2 regions of the Crassaminicella indica genome follow, and region 2 is predicted to be linked to the other one. Evidence: riboswitches for the same ligand, from Rfam matches in the RefSeq annotation. Region 2 holds a riboswitch; the other holds the start of a gene.

What was found. Region 2 has a riboswitch for glycine ahead of KVH43_RS09885 (GrdX family protein). Riboswitches for the same ligand answer to the same signal wherever they lie in the genome.
Region 1: it holds a riboswitch for glycine, as region 2 does, so the genes downstream of both, KVH43_RS03540 (alanine/glycine:cation symporter family protein) here and KVH43_RS09885 (GrdX family protein) in region 2, are expected to answer to the same signal.

The regions. Positions count from the first base shown of each region.
Region 1 is NZ_CP078093.1:741,266-751,424, forward strand. It holds gene KVH43_RS03505 (efflux RND transporter permease subunit) at 1-993, opposite strand, end outside; gene KVH43_RS03510 (efflux RND transporter periplasmic adaptor subunit) at 993-2,168, opposite strand; gene KVH43_RS03515 (TetR/AcrR family transcriptional regulator) at 2,200-2,757, opposite strand; gene KVH43_RS03520 (TerD family protein) at 2,915-3,469, opposite strand; gene KVH43_RS03525 (hypothetical protein) at 3,450-4,250, opposite strand; gene KVH43_RS03530 (toxic anion resistance protein) at 4,261-5,337, opposite strand; gene KVH43_RS03535 (hypothetical protein) at 5,363-5,896, opposite strand; glycine riboswitch at 6,125-6,202, shown strand; glycine riboswitch at 6,206-6,282, shown strand; gene KVH43_RS03540 (alanine/glycine:cation symporter family protein) at 6,396-7,766, shown strand; gene KVH43_RS03545 (DUF2156 domain-containing protein) at 7,915-8,835, shown strand; gene KVH43_RS03550 (GNAT family N-acetyltransferase) at 8,850-10,043, shown strand; gene KVH43_RS03555 (dicarboxylate/amino acid:cation symporter) at 10,073-10,159, opposite strand, start outside.
Region 2 is NZ_CP078093.1:2,094,660-2,104,818, forward strand. It holds gene gcvPA (aminomethyl-transferring glycine dehydrogenase subunit GcvPA) at 1-1,333, shown strand, start outside; gene gcvPB (aminomethyl-transferring glycine dehydrogenase subunit GcvPB) at 1,371-2,939, shown strand; gene KVH43_RS09865 (chemotaxis protein CheX) at 3,339-3,800, shown strand; gene trmL (tRNA (uridine(34)/cytosine(34)/5-carboxymethylaminomethyluridine(34)-2'-O)-methyltransferase TrmL) at 3,806-4,276, shown strand; gene KVH43_RS09875 (Na/Pi cotransporter family protein) at 4,394-6,025, shown strand; gene KVH43_RS09880 (DegV family protein) at 6,303-7,151, shown strand; glycine riboswitch at 7,268-7,373, shown strand; glycine riboswitch at 7,377-7,450, shown strand; gene KVH43_RS09885 (GrdX family protein) at 7,542-7,931, shown strand; gene trxB (thioredoxin-disulfide reductase) at 7,963-8,904, shown strand; gene trxA (thioredoxin TrxA) at 8,925-9,245, shown strand; gene KVH43_RS09900 (glycine/sarcosine/betaine reductase component B subunit) at 9,310-10,159, shown strand, end outside.

The sequences.
Region 1 (10,159 bases), 1.4 Mb from region 2:
CAGTTTGATCGCATCATTTACATAATCTGCTTGATCTGTAAATATAGTAATATCCATTCCTTCATATAACTCTTCATTGAAATCATTTATTATAGCTCTCAATCTTTTTCCTATTTTAACCATGTTTTTTCCATCTTCATATTTTACACCTATTACAAGAGCTTTTTCATTATTAAAGGTATCAAACACCTCTTTTTTCTCTTCTGTTTTTACTACCTGTGCAACATCCTTTAGGGAAATCGGATTTCCGCTTTTAGATATCCCTATGACTGTATTTTTTAATTGTTCCATATTCTTATATTCACCAGATGTCTGTACTGGAACCTTTATATGTCCCATTTCTAAATTTCCACCTGGAATATTTACATTATGAGCTTTAATAAGCTTTACAATCGTACTCGGTGCAATCTTATATTGCTCTAGCTTTGCCATGTCTAGATTTATATGAATCTCTTCATTAATCTCTCCATCAATATCTACAGCCTTAACACCAGGATCCTCCTCTAATCGATCCTTTAAATTTTCTGCAACCTCTTTTAAATTCTTATAGCTGTACTGCTTACCTGTAAGAGTAAGCAACATTCCATATGTCTCTGTAAAATCCGTTTCAACCTCTGGCTCCCAAGCTTCCTTTGGTAAATCTTTTTTTACCTCATCTACATCATCCTTTAAATCTTCCCAAACTTTGTCAATTTTTTCATCACTTAAATCTACAAGCGTTACCTTTATAACACCTACACTATCTAATGCAAAGCTCTCAAGATTTTTTATCTCTGGAATTTCATTAATCTTTGTTTCTAATGGTTTGATAATTAACTTTTCAACATCCTCCGGACTTGCTCCTGGGTAAATACACTTCACCATACCTTTAGGAGCAACAACATTTGGATTTTCCTGTCTTTCCATATCTCCATAAATGAAAACCCCTGAAATGAATACAAAGAAACAAATCAACATGACGATACTTCTGTGATTTACACTCCATCTTACCATTATTTCATCGCCTCCACGTTGATTTTATCATTATCCTTTAATTTGAACTGTCCTTCTACAACAATCTTATCTCCTACTTTTAAACCTTCTTTTACTTCTAGCTTATCTCCAATAATTTCTCCTGGCGTAATTTTTTGCTTATGAACAGATCTATCTTTTTCTGAATAAACAAATACAACAGGTCCTTCTGGCATATTTAAAATAGCATCTATAGGAATCAGTAACGCTTTTTCCTCAGATAATGGAATAGTTACCTTTCCTACCATTCCCGGTTTTAATTCATGGTCTTTATTTTTAATAGTTACCTTTACAGGGAAAGTTCTCGTCTGTGTATCAGCTAATGCACTCACTTCGCTTACAGTTCCCTCAAATTCCTTTTCAATTCCATATACATAAACTACAGCCTTTTGCCCTTTTTTAATATTATTGATATTGCTGTCTGCAACACCAACTTCTATTTCTACCTCATCAAGCTGTCCTAATACTATAACAGGATACCCCTGAGCTGCTGTTTCTCCAACCTCTGCTATTTTTTTTAGAACAATCCCATCAATTGGACTTCTAAGACTTGTATCTTTTAGATTTGACTGAGCAGAATCCTTTGCAGCTTCTGCCTGCTCAAGCTCTATTCTTGTATATTCCTTCGCATCTAATGCTTCTTGATATTTGTTTTTAGCTTCTATATACTTTGCTTCAATCTCATCCATCTTAGCTGTTGGAACAGCACCTTCTTCGTAAAGATTTTTTATTCTTTCATAATTTTTTTCAACCAAATCTAAATAAGCCTTTGCTTGGTTTATTTTTGATGGAATTTGGCTATCCATCTTTAATTTTGAAGACTCCCATTTTGATTCTGCTGCTTGAACCTTAAGTTGATAATCATAGCTATCAAGCTGCATAATTATATCATCCTTCTTTACAAAATCTCCTTCATTTACAAAAATATTTTCAATAATTCCTCCTGGAATCTTATAAGCAAGCTTAATAGTCTTTGCTGGCTTTATATTTCCACTTAAAGATATTTGATCAACATAAGCTGCTTCCTTTATTTCCTGTAGCACTACAGGCTTTAATGACTGAGCCATAACAGTTTGATCTTTTTGAAAGCTACACCCTGTCAAAGCATACAGCATACATAAAATACATAAAAATAAAGCAATTCCTTTTCGTCTCATCATAGTTCCCCCTTCTTATTAGCTGTCTATATTATTTTTCATCTACTACAAGACCGTACAGGATAATATCTACCATATCCTGCAAAGCTTCTTTAAATGTCATATCATTTTTCATTAAAAAGCTTCTTTCTACTAGAGCCATCATTGATTCTATAATGATTTTCCTAAAAACAATAGGGTTTACTTTTCTTAATTTTCCACTCTTAATTCCCTCTTCGATCAATTCAACTTCAGGCTCCCATTCATTCAACCATTTTTCTACTTTCATCCACTGTTTTGGATAATACTGCTTCATTTCATAAAACTTACTCATATACATAAGCTTCGGATCATTTGGAAGAATCATAGCAATCGCCTTTAATTTTCCTAATGTATCTAAGCTTTCATCCTCCAAAATAGCTTTTTCTTTTTCTTTCATAGTGGAGAAAAAACGCTCTACAATCGCATCTATTAAGCTTTCCTTTGAACTAAAATTTTCATAAAGAGTTCTTTTACTGACTCCAAGTCTTTTTGCTAAATCGTTCATAGTAAATTTAATCCCTTTTTCTCCTGTTTCCTCAATCGCTGCATCAATTATTCGCATACGCATCCATACCACTTCTTTCCTTGTGTAATATGAAAACTATTTTAGTTTTTTTAGTACCAGTATGATTTTACCACTCGCTCATCCTCCTGTCAAACATGATTTTTTCTTTTATATTTGCTTTTTTCCAAAATTAAGATCACATTCCTTTAAAAATGTGATCTTAATAAAAATTTATACCATATAATCGTTTTAAGATACCTAATATATGCTTTTCATGTTCATATTTTACTGTGTTGAATTTCCATAAATCCTTATATTGATAAATATCACCTAATAAAAATGTTTCATAATATCCTATATCTAAATCTTCATTGATTTGAAACATTTCTATACCTGTTATTTTATCAAGCATTTTAAAAGTCAAAGGGATGCTTTTAAGCTTATCTATATTTTCATCCTTATACACAGAACACCCAAAGACAATTTTTTGAATATTTTTAGGAAGCTTATTTAGATCAATTTCAAATATCTTTTTATTTTCATCACCTTTATAATCTTCATAATACTTAATGCTTTTGTTTTGCATTGGCTGATTATAAAATATAATATGCTGCTTATTGACTCTTTGTTTTTCATCTATCATGAAAGCAAAAAAATCTATATCCAGCAAAGGATAAAAAGTATTTATAAACTCTAGCTCCATACTAAATACTCCTAATCCTTCATTCACTTTTCCTATAATAACTTTTTCACCTTTAATCAGTGATTTTGCCAATATTATCTCCGCCTTCAAAATCAAATTCTAAATTCAAAAACAAAATAGCATTTTCTTTTACAGCATAATTAATCCATCCATAAATGGGCAGATCACAACACTTATTAAAGCTTACAGTTCTTGTATTGATATTTATAACGTTCGTTATTTTTTCGCTATTTATAAAGCATATATGTCTTCTCATTTTTTCTGACAGTATATTTATGAAAAACATTTTTACTTCTTCAGAAGGTTTTCCATTCAGGTTTATAAAGTTTTTTATATATTTTTTTATAAGCTCTCTTCTTAATAATACTTTTTCTAAATCCTCTGTTTTATATGTAGCAATTTCCATATAAACTTCTTTTTTCATTTTACAAAATTGTACTTCAAAATCATCCTTTGTTTGCTCAACTATACTTTTAAAATTACCAGCAATAAGATATTTTTTTAACAAATCACTATTTTGATAAGCATAATAAAAATAATGTCCTAAATCTGTACAAACCCTGCTAATATTTTCAAAAATTTTCTTTGATGGTTCAGATACAGGTTCTATACTGAAATACCCATGAAAAAGTTGTTCAAAAGCATCAGCAACATAATATACATCAAATACAATATCATCTTCTAAATTTTTAGAATAAACCCTCATGATAGCTATTTTATCTATTTCTTTAAAAATATTATTGTAGTAAAATATATGACTTTTTAATTTAAAGTCCAAATTTTTTAATTTTGCAATGAGGCTTTTAATATGAAAATACTGCTCCATAAGCTTTAAACATTCATTTTTATCCATGTCCTCACCTTTACTGTTGACTTCTAAAACCTAATAATTTTTGCTTTTGTGTATCTTCAAGTGCTGTTAACTCTTTTTCTATCATTGCTCTCTTTTCTTTTCCTTCTTGATAAATCTTCATCGTTCCTTCAATAGTTTCAATTAGCTTTTGATGTGTTTGCTTTAGGGTATCCATGCTAATTATCCCTCTTTCACTTTCTCTTGCAATCTCTAATGTATTCATTTTAAGAAGCTCTGCATTTTGCTTTAGCATATTTTCTGTTGTATCTGAAACCTTCTTTTGAAGCTCTAATGCAGCTTTTTGCTTGTTTAAAGAAATAGACAAAGCGATTTGATTTTTCCAAATCGGAATAGTTGTCAAAATACTAGATTGAATCTTATTTGCCAATATTTTATTGTTGTTTTGCATAAGTCTTATTTGTGGAAGAGTCTGAATCGCGATTTCTCTACTCAATTTCAAATCATGAATTCTCTTTTCCATTTCATTTAATAATTGTGCAAAATCATTATATTTTTGAACATCTAACATGTCCTGAGTTTGCTGTGCTTTTTGCTCTAATTCTACAAATATAGTTTCTTTAAGCTCTTTGTATTTCAATTCTCCTGCTGCAATATACATATCTAGTAGCTGAAGATACTCTAAATTTTTATTGTATAAAGCATCTAACATATTTATATCTCTAATCAACTCTTTTCTAGCTGTATCCAGCGAAACAACAATCCTATCTACTGTTTGAGTAACCTCTTCTAACTGAGTCTTTGTACGATCAATACTTCTTTTTATTCTATTGAAAAAAGGGATTTTGCTAGTGATAGATTTCTTTTCCTGAAGTTTCTCAACATCTACTTTTTGAATAGTTGATAATAATAATGTCAAATCATTTCCAACATTGCCAGTATCCTTTGTTCTTACACCTTCTAATATTCCATCTGCAAATTTTGCAATACTTCCTTGAATTTCAGCCCCAAAAGAAGCTATGCTGTTTGTATTCCCTATATTTATCTCTTCTTTTATTTTTTCTAACCTCTCTAAATCCTTTTGATCAAGCTTAGATAAATCAACAGAAGTAAAATCTTTAGAACTCATTCCTCAACCGCTCCTTTCATATGCTTTAAAAATCTGATTCAATTAAATCTTGTATAGTTTTTAAATCTACATTCAAATCTAATTCCTGCTGTTCTTTTATATTTTTGATGGCTGAATATAATTTTTCATTTATCCTTTCTATAGTATCTAATAATTCTTCTCTCTGTTTTTTCAAAGCATCATCTTCATTAAAATGCTTTAATATAGCTTTTATCATTTTAATATATTTTAATAACAATAATTCTTTTACAGATATTATTCGCTCTATATTTTCAGCATAAAATTCTATTATAAAAGAATAGTATGCTACAAAGAAAAGTAAACTAATAAATATATTATGATCTTTTATATCATAAAGAGTCTTCTCTATTTCTTTTAAAGCTTCTTTCCCTTCCTCTAAAACTGTTTTTGTATGATCTTCTGTCTTTTCAACTCCTTGTTCCTTTACTGTGCTTGCTGCAGCTTTTTTTCTTTTAAATAAATTAAATATATTGATCACTTCCTTCTTCGTCATGATCGAATTGAAAAATTTTTCTATTTTATTTATTATATCAAACACCTTATAACTATCAAAGAATTACTTTTCATTGTGAAGTTTAGTTTTTTCAAAAGTTATCTGGAATGAACTGTTCTTTATATTTCATTTTGAAGTTGGATCCCTATATATATCTATTATTGAATTATTAGAATTTTGCAACTTTTCTATAATGTATTGTAATAATTTCCATTCAATGTTATCATCTTAGCAAGCAGTTTTAATGAATTTTTATCAAGTGAATACTTTCGGATGAAAATAATGGGAGAGAGATCTATTTGATCCACCGAAGAAGTAACTCTTTCAGGTAAATAGGACCATTATTGGACGAGCCTCTGGAGAGACTCTATATGGGCACCGAAGGAGCAAGCCTATTTTTGTAGGTGAAACTCTCAGGTAAAAGGACAGAGTAATTTGTTTTCTGGAGGCCAAATCATTTTCATTTGATTTGGCTTTTTTATAATCCATTATTTTAGGATTATAAAAAAAGCCTTCCTAATAATATATTAAGGAGGAAGGAAATATGGAAAAAATAACTGCAATTTTAAACTCAATTGATTCTTTTGTATGGGGACCACCCCTATTGATCCTATTAGTTGGTACAGGTATTTATCTAACTATCAGACTAGGACTTTTACAAGTATTAAAATTACCTTTAGCACTAAGGCTTTTATTTTCAAAGGATCACGATTCTTCTGCTGAGGGAGACGTATCTAGCTTTGCAGCACTTTGTACAGCACTTGCTGCAACTATTGGTACAGGTAATATTGTAGGAGTTGCAACTGCTATTAAAGCAGGAGGACCGGGTGCACTTTTTTGGATGTGGATAGCTGCATTTTTTGGTATGGCAACAAAATACTCTGAAGGACTTTTGGCAGTAAAATATAGGGTTGTAGATGAAAACGGTCAAATGTCAGGAGGCCCTATGTATTATATTGAAAAGGGTCTAGGAAATAAATTTCTTGCAAAAATGTTTGCTATATTCGGCATCGGCGTAGCATTCTTTGGTATTGGTACTTTTCCACAAGTAAATGCTATTGTAAATGCTGCAAAAATCACTCTTAATATGCCAATGATTGTTACATCGATTATCCTCACTATACTTGTAGCACTTGTAACATTAGGTGGTATTAAAAGCATTTCTAGAGTTGCTGAGCTTTTAGTTCCTTTTATGGCAGTATTTTATATCATCGGTTCAATTATAATTCTTGTTATGAATATAGATCTATTGCCAAGCACTATTTTACTAATTATAAAAAGCGCCTTTTCCCCTACTGCAGCCGCAGGAGGCTTTTTAGGAGCAACTGTTATGATGGCTATTCGAAACGGTGTTGCTCGAGGAGTTTTTTCTAATGAATCTGGTCTTGGTAGTGCACCAATTGCAGCAGCTGCTGCTAAAACAAAATCATGTGTTCGTCAAGGACTTATATCTATGACTGGTACATTCTTTGATACTATTATAGTATGTACCATGACAGGACTTGTATTAATATTAACAGGAGTTTGGCAAGGTGATTTGGAAGGAGCAGCCATGACCAATGCAGCATTCAGTAAAGCTGTACCTGGTATTGGTCAGCTTATTGTTACAATCGGACTTATGTTCTTTGCTTTTACTACTATATTAGGATGGAATTATTACGGAGAAAGATGTACAGAATATCTATTAGGTGTAAAGTGGATTAAGCCTTTTAAATACACTTATATATTATTGATCGCAATAGGAGCTTTCTTAAAATTAAATACAATTTGGATTTTAGCTGATATTGTAAATGGATTAATGGCAATTCCAAACCTTATTGGTTTGATTGGATTAAGCAACGTCATTATAACAGAAACAAAGCTCTATTTTCATCAGCTAGAAAATAAAAAACAATTGAGCAAAAAAACTGTTTAAAAAGAGCTGTGCATAACGCACAGTTCTTTCTTATTTCTTGACAAAAATATTAAGTATATTAAAATGTAAACGATTAAATACTATTCTTGATTAAACTAAAATATATTAGGGTATATGAAAAAAGATGAAAAAATTAAAGGAGATGCTTATGTTTAAAAATAATATTGCACTAAAGGATCGCGCTTTATTCGAAAAATATATCTATAGTTATCCTTATAAAGCTTCTGGATTAACTTTTACAAGTCTTTTTATGTGGAGACAGCTTAATGAATTCAAATATGAAATCATTAATGATTTTTTGTGTATTTCAGGAATCAATCATCTAAATATTAACCATAAAGAATATTTTGTTCTTCCTCCATTAACAATAGAAAAATACGACATTCATAAATTGTCCTTGACAATTGATACAATCAAAAATAGATTCGAAAGCTTTAACCACCCTTTTAATATGAAATTAATTCCAAAGTCAATGCTCGAAACTTTTCAACTAGCTAATCCTAAGTTGATCTTTACTCCTGATCGAGCGAATTTTGACTATGTATATTTAAAGGAAGATTTAATTACATTAAGGGGGCGAAAGCTACATTCTAAAAAAAATCATTTGAATTATTTTATGAAAAATATCCCACACAAGTATGTACCCTTAACAGATGCACTAATAGAAGATTGTCTCAGATTAAATATGCGCCTTGTTGAAGCTAAGACTTATAGCACATTAGAAGCTCATTTGATTGATTTAGAGCAAATGGCAGTTTATGAAGCACTCAAAAATATGAAAGCATTAGATGCTCGTGGTGGTGCAATTTTAATAAATGACAAGGTTGAAGCCTTTACTTTAGGTGCAAAGCTAGATGCAGAAACAATGGTTGTCCACATTGAAAAAGCCAATACAAATTATAGAGGCTTATATCAAGCTATCAATCAGCAATTTTGTAAAAATGCTTGTTTAGATGTAAAATATATAAATCGTGAAGAGGATATGGGTATTCCAAATTTAAGGAAGGCAAAAGAATCATATCGTCCTATAAAAATGATTGAAAAGTATGATGCAACCTTTCATAAATAGGTAGGAGGAAAAAAATGATTGCAAAATTATTAACAAAAAAAGATATCCCTGCTGCAAAAAAATTATGGGGATATGCTTTTGAAACAGATGAACCATTTTACAGCTGGTATTTTGAAGAGGTTTTTAGCCCTAAAAATGCTGTAGGTATTTTTAACAAAGGTCAGCTTATTAGTTATTTGCAATTGAACCCTTATACAATTTACCTTAATGGAGCATCCTTTGAAGCCTCTTATGTAGTAGGTGTTATTACTAGCCCTGAGTATAGAAACAAAGGACTAATGAAAATATTGCTCCCAAAAGCAATAGAAGAAATAAATAAAAGAAATCATAGCGTTTCTATCCTAATGCCCTTTGATACTACCTTTTATAGTCCTTATGGGTGGGAGCTATGTTATCGTCAATTAAAATATACTGTTCCTATTGATATAGTAGGTCATTTTGCTTCTGGAGAAAAGTATGGAAATTTCCATAAAATAGATATAAATAAAGACTTTGAAGCTTTAAACATTGTCTATGATTCCTTTTTAAAAAATTATCACGGATATGTAAAAAGAAATAGAAAAAATTGGGATTATATTTTAAAGGACCTTCAATACTATGGTGGATATGCTTGTCTTTTAAGAGATCAAAAAAACAATCCAATCGGCTATATTCTTTATTTTTTAAAGGACAAAAAATTTATTGCAAAGGAAATTGCTTATACGAATATAAAGGCACAAAAATCTATATTTAGCTTTATATATAGTCACAAATCTCAAGCAGTAGCTGTGCAGTGGTCTGCACCTTACAATGATCCTACACAGCTATTTTTAAGAGATACAATTCAACCAGAGCCAACAAATAATCTAAGAATTTATCCATTTATGTGTGGTAGGATCATCAACTTTAAAGATGCTATTGAAAACAGTTCTTTCTCAAAGGATATAAATTTTTCATTTTCAATAAGAATAAAAGATTCATACGCTCAGTGGAATAATAATACCTTTATAATAAAAATATCAAACGGAAAAGCTTCTGTAAAAAAAAGCAATACAGCTTCTGCTGATATGGTATGTGATATTAATATTTTTACACAGCTTTTCTTTGGTGCTATATCTATTGATCAAGCTGTTTTTTTAGAAAAAGTCACCATTAACAATCAGGCTATATTAAAAAATTTCTCTAAAAGTTTTCATTTTAAAAATAATTATATAAATGAATTTTTTTAAAAAAAGAGAATCTAATTTAGATTCTCTTTTTAAGCTTTTAATTTTTTGCCTGAAATTCTATTGACCATAATAGCAATAGCTCCATCTCCAGTTACATTACATGCAGTTCCAAAACT
Region 2 (10,159 bases):
GTTAAAGGAAATAGGAATAAATAGTCTTGAAGAGCTTCATGCAGAAATTCCAGAAGAGATAAAGCTTAAGGGAAATATGAATCTTCCAAAGCCTTTTAGCTCTGAATATGAATTAAGACGACATGTTGAGGGATTATTGAAAAAAAATAAAACTTGTAAAGAAAATATTAACTTTTTAGGGGCTGGTTGCTGGCAGCATTATGTACCAGCTATATGTGATGAGATTAACTCAAGAGGAGAATTTTTAACTGCTTATGGTGGAGAGCCATACAATGATTTTGGAAGATTTCAAGCATTATTTGAATATCAAAGCTTAGTTGCAGAGCTTGTTGATATGGATGTAGTAAATGTTCCAACTATGGATGGGGCACAAGCAGCAGCTACAGCAATTAGAATGGCAGGAAGAATAACAAAAAGAAATGAAGTATTAGTGCCAAAAGCTATGGATAAGGAAAAATTTTTGATTATGAAAAATTATTGTGCAAAAGATTTAACCCTTATTAAAGTAGATTATGATATAAAAACAGGACAATTAGATATTGAAGATTTAAATAAAAAAATTTCTGAAAAAACGGCAGCAGTATTTTTTGAAAATCCTTCTTTTCTAGGATTCATTGAAGAACATGGACAAGAAATTTCTGATATTGCACATAATGCAGGAGCCCTTAGTGTTGTAGGAGTAGACCCAAGTTCGTTAGGGGTAATGATACCTCCTAGTCAATATGGTGCAGATATTATTAGTGGAGATTTGCAGCCATTAGGGATACATATGAATTATGGTGGAGGACAGTCAGGATTTATGGCTACTCGTGATGAAGAAAGATTTGTAATGGAATTTCCATCACGTTTATTTGGAATAGCACCAACTATCGTTGAAGGTGAGTATGGATTTGGAGATGTTGCTTATGATAGAACTTCTTTTGGTCATCATAGACATGAAGGAAAAGAATATGTTGGAACGCAAACAGCACTTTGGGGGATTACAGCAGGTGTATATCTAGCAACAATGGGGCCAGTTGGTATGTTTGAATTAGGTCAAGCTATTATGCAAAAATCTCAATACGCAATAAAAAAAATTAATGCAATAAATGGTGTAAAGGGTTCATTATTTGATGCTGTAAGCTTTAAAGAGTTTGTAGTAAATTTTGATGAAACTGGAAAAACGGTAAGAGAAATCAATAAATTTTTAATAGAAAAAAACATATTTGGTGGAAAAGATTTATCAAAAGATTTTCCAGAGCTAGGAGAAAGTGCTTTGTATTGTGTGACTGAAGTGCATACAAAGGAAGATATTGATCGATTGGTAGCAGCTCTTGAAGAATGTGTGAAATAATAAGTTGAGATTTTGGGAAGAGAAAGGATGGATAAGAATGAAAAGGATCAATAGAAACTACAAAGTAAGAAACTTTCACCAAGCAAAATGGGATGAACCGATTATATTTGAATTGAGCAAAAAGGGAGAAAGAGGAGTTTTAGTTCCAAAGGCTGAAGATGAAATTGTAGATTTGGTTGGAGATGGGATTTCAAAGCTTCCTAAAAATATGATGAGAAAGGAAGCTCCTAATTTGCCAGAAATATCTCAACCAAGAGTGTTAAGACATTATATGCGCTTGTCTCAAATGACACTAGGTGCAGATGTAAATATAGAAATTGGGCAAGGAACTTGTACTGTAAAATATAGTCCAAAAGTAAATGAGCAATTAGCAAGAATGCCTGAAATGACAGAAATACACCCACTTCAACATGAAAGTACTGTTCAAGGTATTTTAGAAATTATGTATAAAACAGATCTTTTAATGCGAGAAATTTCTGGTATGGATCGTTTTACATTCCAGCCGGGTGGAGGAAGTCAGGCTATTATGACTATGGCATCCGTAGTGAGAGCTTATCATCAAGCTAATGGGTGCGAAGATAAGAAAGATGAAATCATTACAACTCTTTATTCGCATCCATCAGATGCAGCAGCTCCAGCATTGATGGGATATAAAATTATTTATATTCATCCAGATGAAAATGGGTATCCAGATTTTGAAGCTTTTAAAGCAGCCGTATCTGAAAGAACAGCAGCATTTTTTGTTGCAAATCCAGAAGATACTGGAGTATATAATACTAGGATACAGGAATTTACATCTCTTGTACATGAAAATGGAGGGCTTTGCTGCTATGATCAAGCAAATGCAAATGGCTTACTTGGTGTCACAAGAGCAAGAGAAGCAGGCTTTGATATGTGTTTTTTCAACTTACATAAAACATTCTCAACACCTCATGGTTGCGGTGGACCTGCAACTGGAGCTATGGGAGTAACAAAAGAATTAGAAAAATTTATGCCAGCTCCACTAATAGATTTTGATGGAGAAAAATATTTTTTAAATTATGACATTACAAATAATTCATATGCTGTAGGGAAGGTTAGATTATTTAATGGTGTAGCACCTGTTGTGATGAAAGCTTATGCATGGATTATGAGCATGGGTCCAGAGGGATTGTATGAGGTTGCTAAAATAGCAGTGCTAAATAATAATTATTTATTTAAAAAGCTCATGGAGTTAGATTGTGTAGATGCACCATACATTAGAGGAAAACAACGCATAGAGCAAGTTAGATATACAATAGAAAAATTAACTAAAGATACGGGTATTAAGACGGAAGATGTACAAAGAAGGATGATGGATTTTGGTATGCACTATTGGACTAGTCACCATCCATACTATGTTCCAGAGCCAATGACATTAGAGCCTACCGAAACCCCATCAAAAGAAGATTTAGATGAATATATTGCGACTCTTGAATATATATTTAAAGAAGCTTATGAAACACCAGAAAAATTCAAAAATGCACCATATTGTAGCTCGTGTCATAGAGTTGATGAATCATATATGGATGATCCAAATAAATGGGCAATAACTTGGAGGAGTTATCTTAAAAAATCTACTGTTTAATAAAATTTATGAATGATCCTTTTCAAAAGGGTCTTTTTTTTTGAAAAAAGATCAGAAACTAAAAGTTCGATTTTTCCAAAATTGTATAAGAATTACATAATTTTCTCATACTATGAATAAAAAATTTTATTTGAGGTGATTGTGTGAGAAGAGATAGGAAAGTCAGTGGATACTCATGTTATTATTATTACTGGAACAGATCCAATTGCTACGGATACAATAGGAGCAAGAAATTATATTAGATAAAAACAAAATAAAAAACATACATGGAAATCAATAGGAGATAAAAAACATAGAGAAAATTATCTAAAATATGTGAAAAATGTATAAAAAAATCATATAAATATGATATAATAACAGCAATAACCTTACACTCTAGCATAAGAAAGGAGTATTACAATGAATGTAGAGTTGATAAATCCTTTTATAAAAGCCAGTAAGGATATTTTACATCAAATGGCAAACATACCATGTGAGATGGGAAAAGTGTTTACTAGAGAAGGTTCTTTTGACGGTTCAGATGTAATGATCTTTATAGGATTAACTGGTCAATTAAAAGGACAAGCAATTTTAGGAATGAATGAAGATATGGCAAGAAAAATTGCTTCTAATATGATGGGCGGTATGCCAGTTAACAATTTAGATGACATTGCGAAAAGTGCTATTTCAGAACTTGGGAATATGATTTTGGGAAACGCAGCCACACTACTTTATAATAAAGGTATTACAATAGATATTACACCACCTACTCTTTTGATTGGAGAAAAATTATCTGTATCTACAAGCTCAAAGGAAACAATTACCGTTCCATTGAATACAGATTGTGGTATAATTGAATTAGATATTGCAATAAAGGAGTAGATAATATGTCTATAAATATAGTATTGTTTGAACCAGAAATACCACCAAATACAGGAAATATTGCGAGAACTTGTGCAGCAACAGGAAGTAGATTACATTTAATAAAACCTTTAGGATTTTCAATTGATGATAAGCATTTAAAGAGAGCTGGATTAGATTACTGGGATTTGTTGGATTTACATATCTATGACAATATTGATGAATTATTTGCTAAATATAAAGGTGCGAAATTCTTTTTTGCAACAACAAAAGGAAAAAATTTCTATACGGATATGAAGTATGAAGACGAATGCTTTATTGTATTTGGAAAGGAAACGGCTGGTTTGCCAAAAGAAATACTTAATAAAAATGAAGATAATTGTATAAGAATTCCTATGGTTAAAAATGAGAGAGCAAGATCTTTAAATTTATCAAATTCTGCTAATATCATATTATATGAAGCATTAAGACAAACAGGTTTTGTAAATTTAGTGTAAAGGGCGCATGTGCGCTTTTTTTTATGAAGAAAATTTAATAAAATTAACAAAAGGCATTAAAAATGGTGTATTATATAAAAGGTGTGCATTTATTACATAATTATAGGAGGGGCATAAATGGAAATCTTCTTTGGACTAATTGGAGGGCTAGGATTATTTCTTTATGGAATGACTATTATGGGTGATGGGCTGGAAAAGTCTGCTGGAGATAAGATGAAAAAAATTATCGAAGTCCTTACAAATAATAGAATCATGGCAGTAATTGTTGGAGCATTGGTTACAATGATTATACAAAGCAGTAGTGCAACTACCGTTATGGTTGTAGGTTTTGTAAACGCAGGAATTATGAATTTAACTCAGGCTACAGGAGTTATTATGGGTGCTAATATAGGAACTACTATAACTGCTCAAATCGCCTCGTTAAAATTAAGCTATATTGCTCCTGTCGTGGTTGGAATAGGTGTTGGAATATGGCTTTTTAGCAACAATAAAAAGACAAAAAATGTAGCAGAAATTTTTATAGGGTTTGGTATTTTATTTATTGGTATGGACTTTATGAAAGATGCGGTAAAACCACTTCGTGAATATGCAGGGTTTAAAGAAATGCTACTTAGCTTTGGAAATCCAACATTTACTGATTCATTGATGGCTATATTTACAGGATTTTTGATTACTGCAGTAGTGCAGAGTAGTAGTGCGACTACAGGTATTTTAATCGCTTTAGCGAGTGAAGGACTTTTACCTATAGAAGCTTCTTTACCCATTATATTTGGAACCAATATTGGAACTTGTGTAACAGCTATGTTATCAAGTATTGGAGCGAATAGAACAGCAAAAAGAGCAGCATTTATTCATTTTACTTTTAATGTAGTTGGTACATTATTATTTATGATATTCTTTAAAGATATAACTATTACGATTGTGAAGCATTTTTCACCAGAAAATGCAGCAAGGCAATTGGCTAATGCACATACTCTTTTCAATATTGGAAACACATTACTATTACTACCTTTTGCTACAATATGGGTAAAACTTGCTAATAAAGTGATCCCTATAAATGATTCTGAAAAGAGAGAAAAAAGAGGTGGTAAGTATCTTGATGATAGGATGCTAGAAACACCATCTATTGCTATAGGACAAGTAATAAAGGAAATACTTAATATGGGTGATTTAGTTTTAGAGAGCTATCGAACCTCTATGAAAGCTTTTTTTGAGAAAAGTGAGAAATTAGCAAATGAGACCTTTAAAATGGAAAAAATTATAAATACGATGGAACGAGAAATTGCTGAATATCTAGTTAAATTATCTAGTACTAATTTATCAGGGAAGCAACATGAACTTGTGGATGGATTGTTTAATACGATTAATGATATTGAGCGGGTAGGAGATCATGCTGATAATTTAGCTGAATTAGCCATTTTTGCTTCGGAACGTAAATTAGTATTTAGCAAAGGGGCTATAGAAGAATTAAAGCTTATGCATAATCGTGTAATGAAATCATATGATCAAGCAATTCTTTCATTAAAAACAGGAGATATGAATATGGCAAGAAAGGTTGTTGAAAGAGAAGGAGAAATTGATCATATGGAAAAATCACTTAGGACTAGTCATATTGCAAGATTAAATAAACAGGAATGTTCAGCAGGTGCAGGAATTATATTTTTAGATATTATTAGCAATCTTGAAAGAATAGGAGATCATGCTACGAAAATTGCTTTTTCTGTAATAGATGCATCTGATAAATTTTAAGATTTAAGTATAAGACTTCTTCATATATGGGGAGTCTATTTTCTATTTTACGTATCAATATAATATTTTTATAATCATCAACATAAAAAAATAAATATATAAAGATAATAACTTTTGTAAAAAAGCTTACTGAAATTACATGGAAAATATGTTAAGAACCTTCATTGTTTGAACAAAGTGATTTTTGAAGGTTTAGTTTTTTTTAGTTGTAAAAACAATGTATAGATAATAAAATAATATAGATAAAATCAACTTATCATGATAGGAGGGAATGTGATTGAAGCCTATAAAAATTATAACAACAAGCTTATCTGATATTCCGAAGGAGCTTATCGATAAATATGATATTACAGTTTTACCATTAACAATAAGGTTTGGAGATAATGAATTTAAAGATAGAGAGGATTTAAGCCCAGAAGAATTTTTTAATAAACTTCAAGCTTCTGATGAATTGCCTAGTACTTCTCAAGTCATTCCAAGTATTTTTATGAAGGAAATGAAAAATGCTTTAGAAAATGGATATGAAGTAATAGTTATTAATGGATCTTCAGGTGTTAGTGGAACTCATCAATCATCACTAATAGCAAAGAAGGAATTGGCGTCTGATGATATAACAGTAATTGATACTTTATCACTTTCATATACTTGTGGAATGATTGCAGTAGAAGCAGCAAAAATGGCAAAGGAAGGTAAAAGCAAAAAAGAAATTATAGAAAGAGTAGAAAAAATGAAAGAGAAAGCTGATCATATTTTTTCTGTAGAAACTCTTGACTACCTTAAAAAGGGTGGAAGGCTTAGTAATACTAAGGCAACTATTGGAAAAATATTAAATATAAAACCTATTTTGACTATAAAAAATGGAAAAGTAGAACTTTTTGATAAAGTAAGAGGAAGTAAAAAAGTAATACCTAAAATGATTCAAATTGCAAAAGAAAGAGGTTTAAAGCATGGATCAGAATATGTGTGTATAGCACATGGGGCAAATATTGACGGATTAGAAAAGCTTAAAAAAGAGATTATGGATACTTTTGAGCCAAAAAAAATCATTACTACGGAAATAGGATGTACCATAGGGACTTATACTGGTCCAGGAATATTGGCTCTTCTTTACATGAGAGATGAATAAAATGTGAAATAAATAACAAAAGTTGCCAAAAAATTGTTGTAAAGGTATATTGTTTGTATTATAATGAATATATAGATAATTCTAATGATTGTTTGAAATGTATAAAAATATTCTGGTTGAAAAATGCGGGAGAGAATCCTAATTGGGTCGCCGAAGGGACAAGCAAAACGATATTGCCTATCTTTTTGTGAAATTCTCAGGCAAAAGGACCGTATTTGGACAGAACTCTGGAAAGCTTTTTAAAAGCACCGAAGGAGCAATTCTATCTATTAGAAGAAACTCTCAGGTTCAAGACAGAGGCATATGGCAAACATGAGTTTGTCATGTGCCTCTATTTTCATAAGAACAAAAAACGTTTTCCTAGCTGTATAAAAAGTGGAGTGAATGAATATGAAAAAAGTTCTAATTACAAATAATTTGAAAGTTTTTGAAGAAAATAAAGAAAAAATGGATATAATTTATTCAAAAGATTATACATATCTTGATGTTCTTATAATTACGAGAAACAAGATACATGAGGGATATAGATTGCTTACTCACCCTCTCTCAGGAAGCGTTAAGCCTAATGAGACTCCTTTTAAATCAGTCATTATGACAAAGAAAAAAAATGAGCTTCATATTAAATCACTTGAAATAATTGAAGAAAGTATTCAGACGGCAGAGAAGTTTATAAAAGGGAAGAAAATACCTCTTTGGACAGAAAAAATATTAGAGGATTTTAAACTTATTGACTATTGTCTTATAAAGAGTGCAATAGAAAGTATGGATCAATTTTTTTGATTATTTTAAACAATTAAAAAGGAGGATTAAAATGGAAAAACTATATGACGTAATCATAATAGGAGCAGGGCCTGCTGGACTTGCAGCAGGTCTATATGCAGCAAGAGCGAAAATGAAAACATTGATTTTAGAAAAGGATAAAACAGGAGGTCAGATTGTTACGACAAATGAAGTAGCAAATTATCCAGGTTCTATTCAAAATGCTACAGGGCCAAGCCTTATTGCAAGGATGGTAGAACAGGCAGAGGAATTTGGTGCAGAAAGAAAGAAGGATACAGTAATAGATGTTGATTTTACTGAAAAAGTAAAGGTAATAAAGGGAGAGAAGGAAGTATATAAGTCTAAGACAGTAATAATTGCAAGTGGTGCTACACCAAAACAAATTGGTTGTCCAGGAGAAAAGGAATTAATAGGAAAAGGAGTATCCTATTGTGCAACTTGTGATGCAGACTTTTTTACAGGTTTAGAAGTATTTGTAATAGGAGGAGGAGATTCTGCATTAGAAGAAGCTATGTATCTAACGAAATTTGCCAAAAAGGTTACGATTGTACATAGGAGAGATGAGTTAAGAGCTGCAAAATCAATTCAAGAGAAAGCATTTAAAAATGAAAAAATAGATTTTATGTGGGATACAGTAGTAGAAGAAATAAAAGGAGATGGAATTGTAGAAGCTATTGTATTTAAGAACAAAAAAACAGGTAAAATTACAGAATATCATGCAGATGAAAATGATGGAACATTTGGGATATTCCCGTTTGTAGGATATAAACCTCAAAGTGATGTATATAAAGGAAAAATTGAATTAACAGATGATGGATATGTTATAACAGATGCAGACATGAGAACAAGTGTAGCAGGTGTATTTGCTGCTGGAGATATTAGAGTAAAATCCTTAAGGCAGGTAGTAACTGCTACAGCAGATGGTGCAATTGCAGCTGTTGCAGCAGAAAAATATATTGAAAATCATTATTAAAGATAGGGGGAGGAATTTATATGTTAGCACTTGATAAAAATACTTTTCAAAAAGAAGTTTTAGAGGCATCTGGATATGTGCTTGTGGATTATTGGAGTGATGGCTGTGAGCCATGCAAAGCATTAATGCCAGATATAGAAGAGCTTGCAGCTGAATATGAAGGAAGAGTAAAATTTGCAAAATTAAATACTATGAAAGCAAGAAGGCTTGCTATATCACAAAGAGTATTAGGACTTCCAACAATTGCATTATACAAAGATGGTGAAAAAGTAGATGAAGTGACAAAGGAAGCTGCAACAAAAGCTAATATTCTTGCTATGCTTCAAAAACATGTAGGATAGTTTACAACTCACGCTGGTGAGTAAGTCACCAGTTGTGGGTAAAATATAAAGGGAGGTGAATGATGTGCGCCTAGAATTGGGGAAAATTAATATTAGCGATGTTCAATTTGGTGATATGACCAAAGTAGAAAATGGAACATTATATGTAAATAAGGAAGAAATCATCAACATTATCATGGAAGATGATCATATCAAAAGCGCACAGGTAGAACTTGCCAAGCCAGGGGAAGCAACTAGAATAACTCCTGTAAAGGATGTTATTGAGCCAAGAGTAAAAGTTGAAGGGCAAGGTGGCATATTTCCTGGAGTAATAAATAAAGTTACTACTGTAGGTTCAGGCCGCACGCATGTATTAAAGGGAGCTGCAGTTGTTACTTGCGGCAAAATTGTTGGATTTCAGGAAGGTATCATTGATATGAGTGGTCCTGGAGCCGAGTATACTCCATTTTCAAAGCTAAACAATATTTGTTTAGTAATTGAACCAATAGATGGTTTAAAACAACATGAATATGAAGCTGCTGTAAGAATGGCAGGATTAAAAGTAGCTAGCTTTATTGGTAAAGCTGGTAGAGAATTGGTACCAGATGAAGTAGAAGTTTATGAAACAAAACCATTATTTGAGAGTGTCAAAGAGTATCCTGATTTACCAAAAGTAGCATATGTATACATGCTTCAAACACAAGGGTTGCTTCATGATACTTATGTTTATGGAGTAGATGCAAAAAAAATTGTTCCTACAATTCTTTATCCAACAGAGATAATGGATGGAGCAATACTTAGTGGTAATTGTGTATCTGCTTGTGATAAAAATACAACTTATCATCATCAAAATAATCCAATTATTCATGACTTATATGAAAGACATGGTAAGGATATAAATTTTGTAGGAGTAATTATTACAAATGAAAATGTAT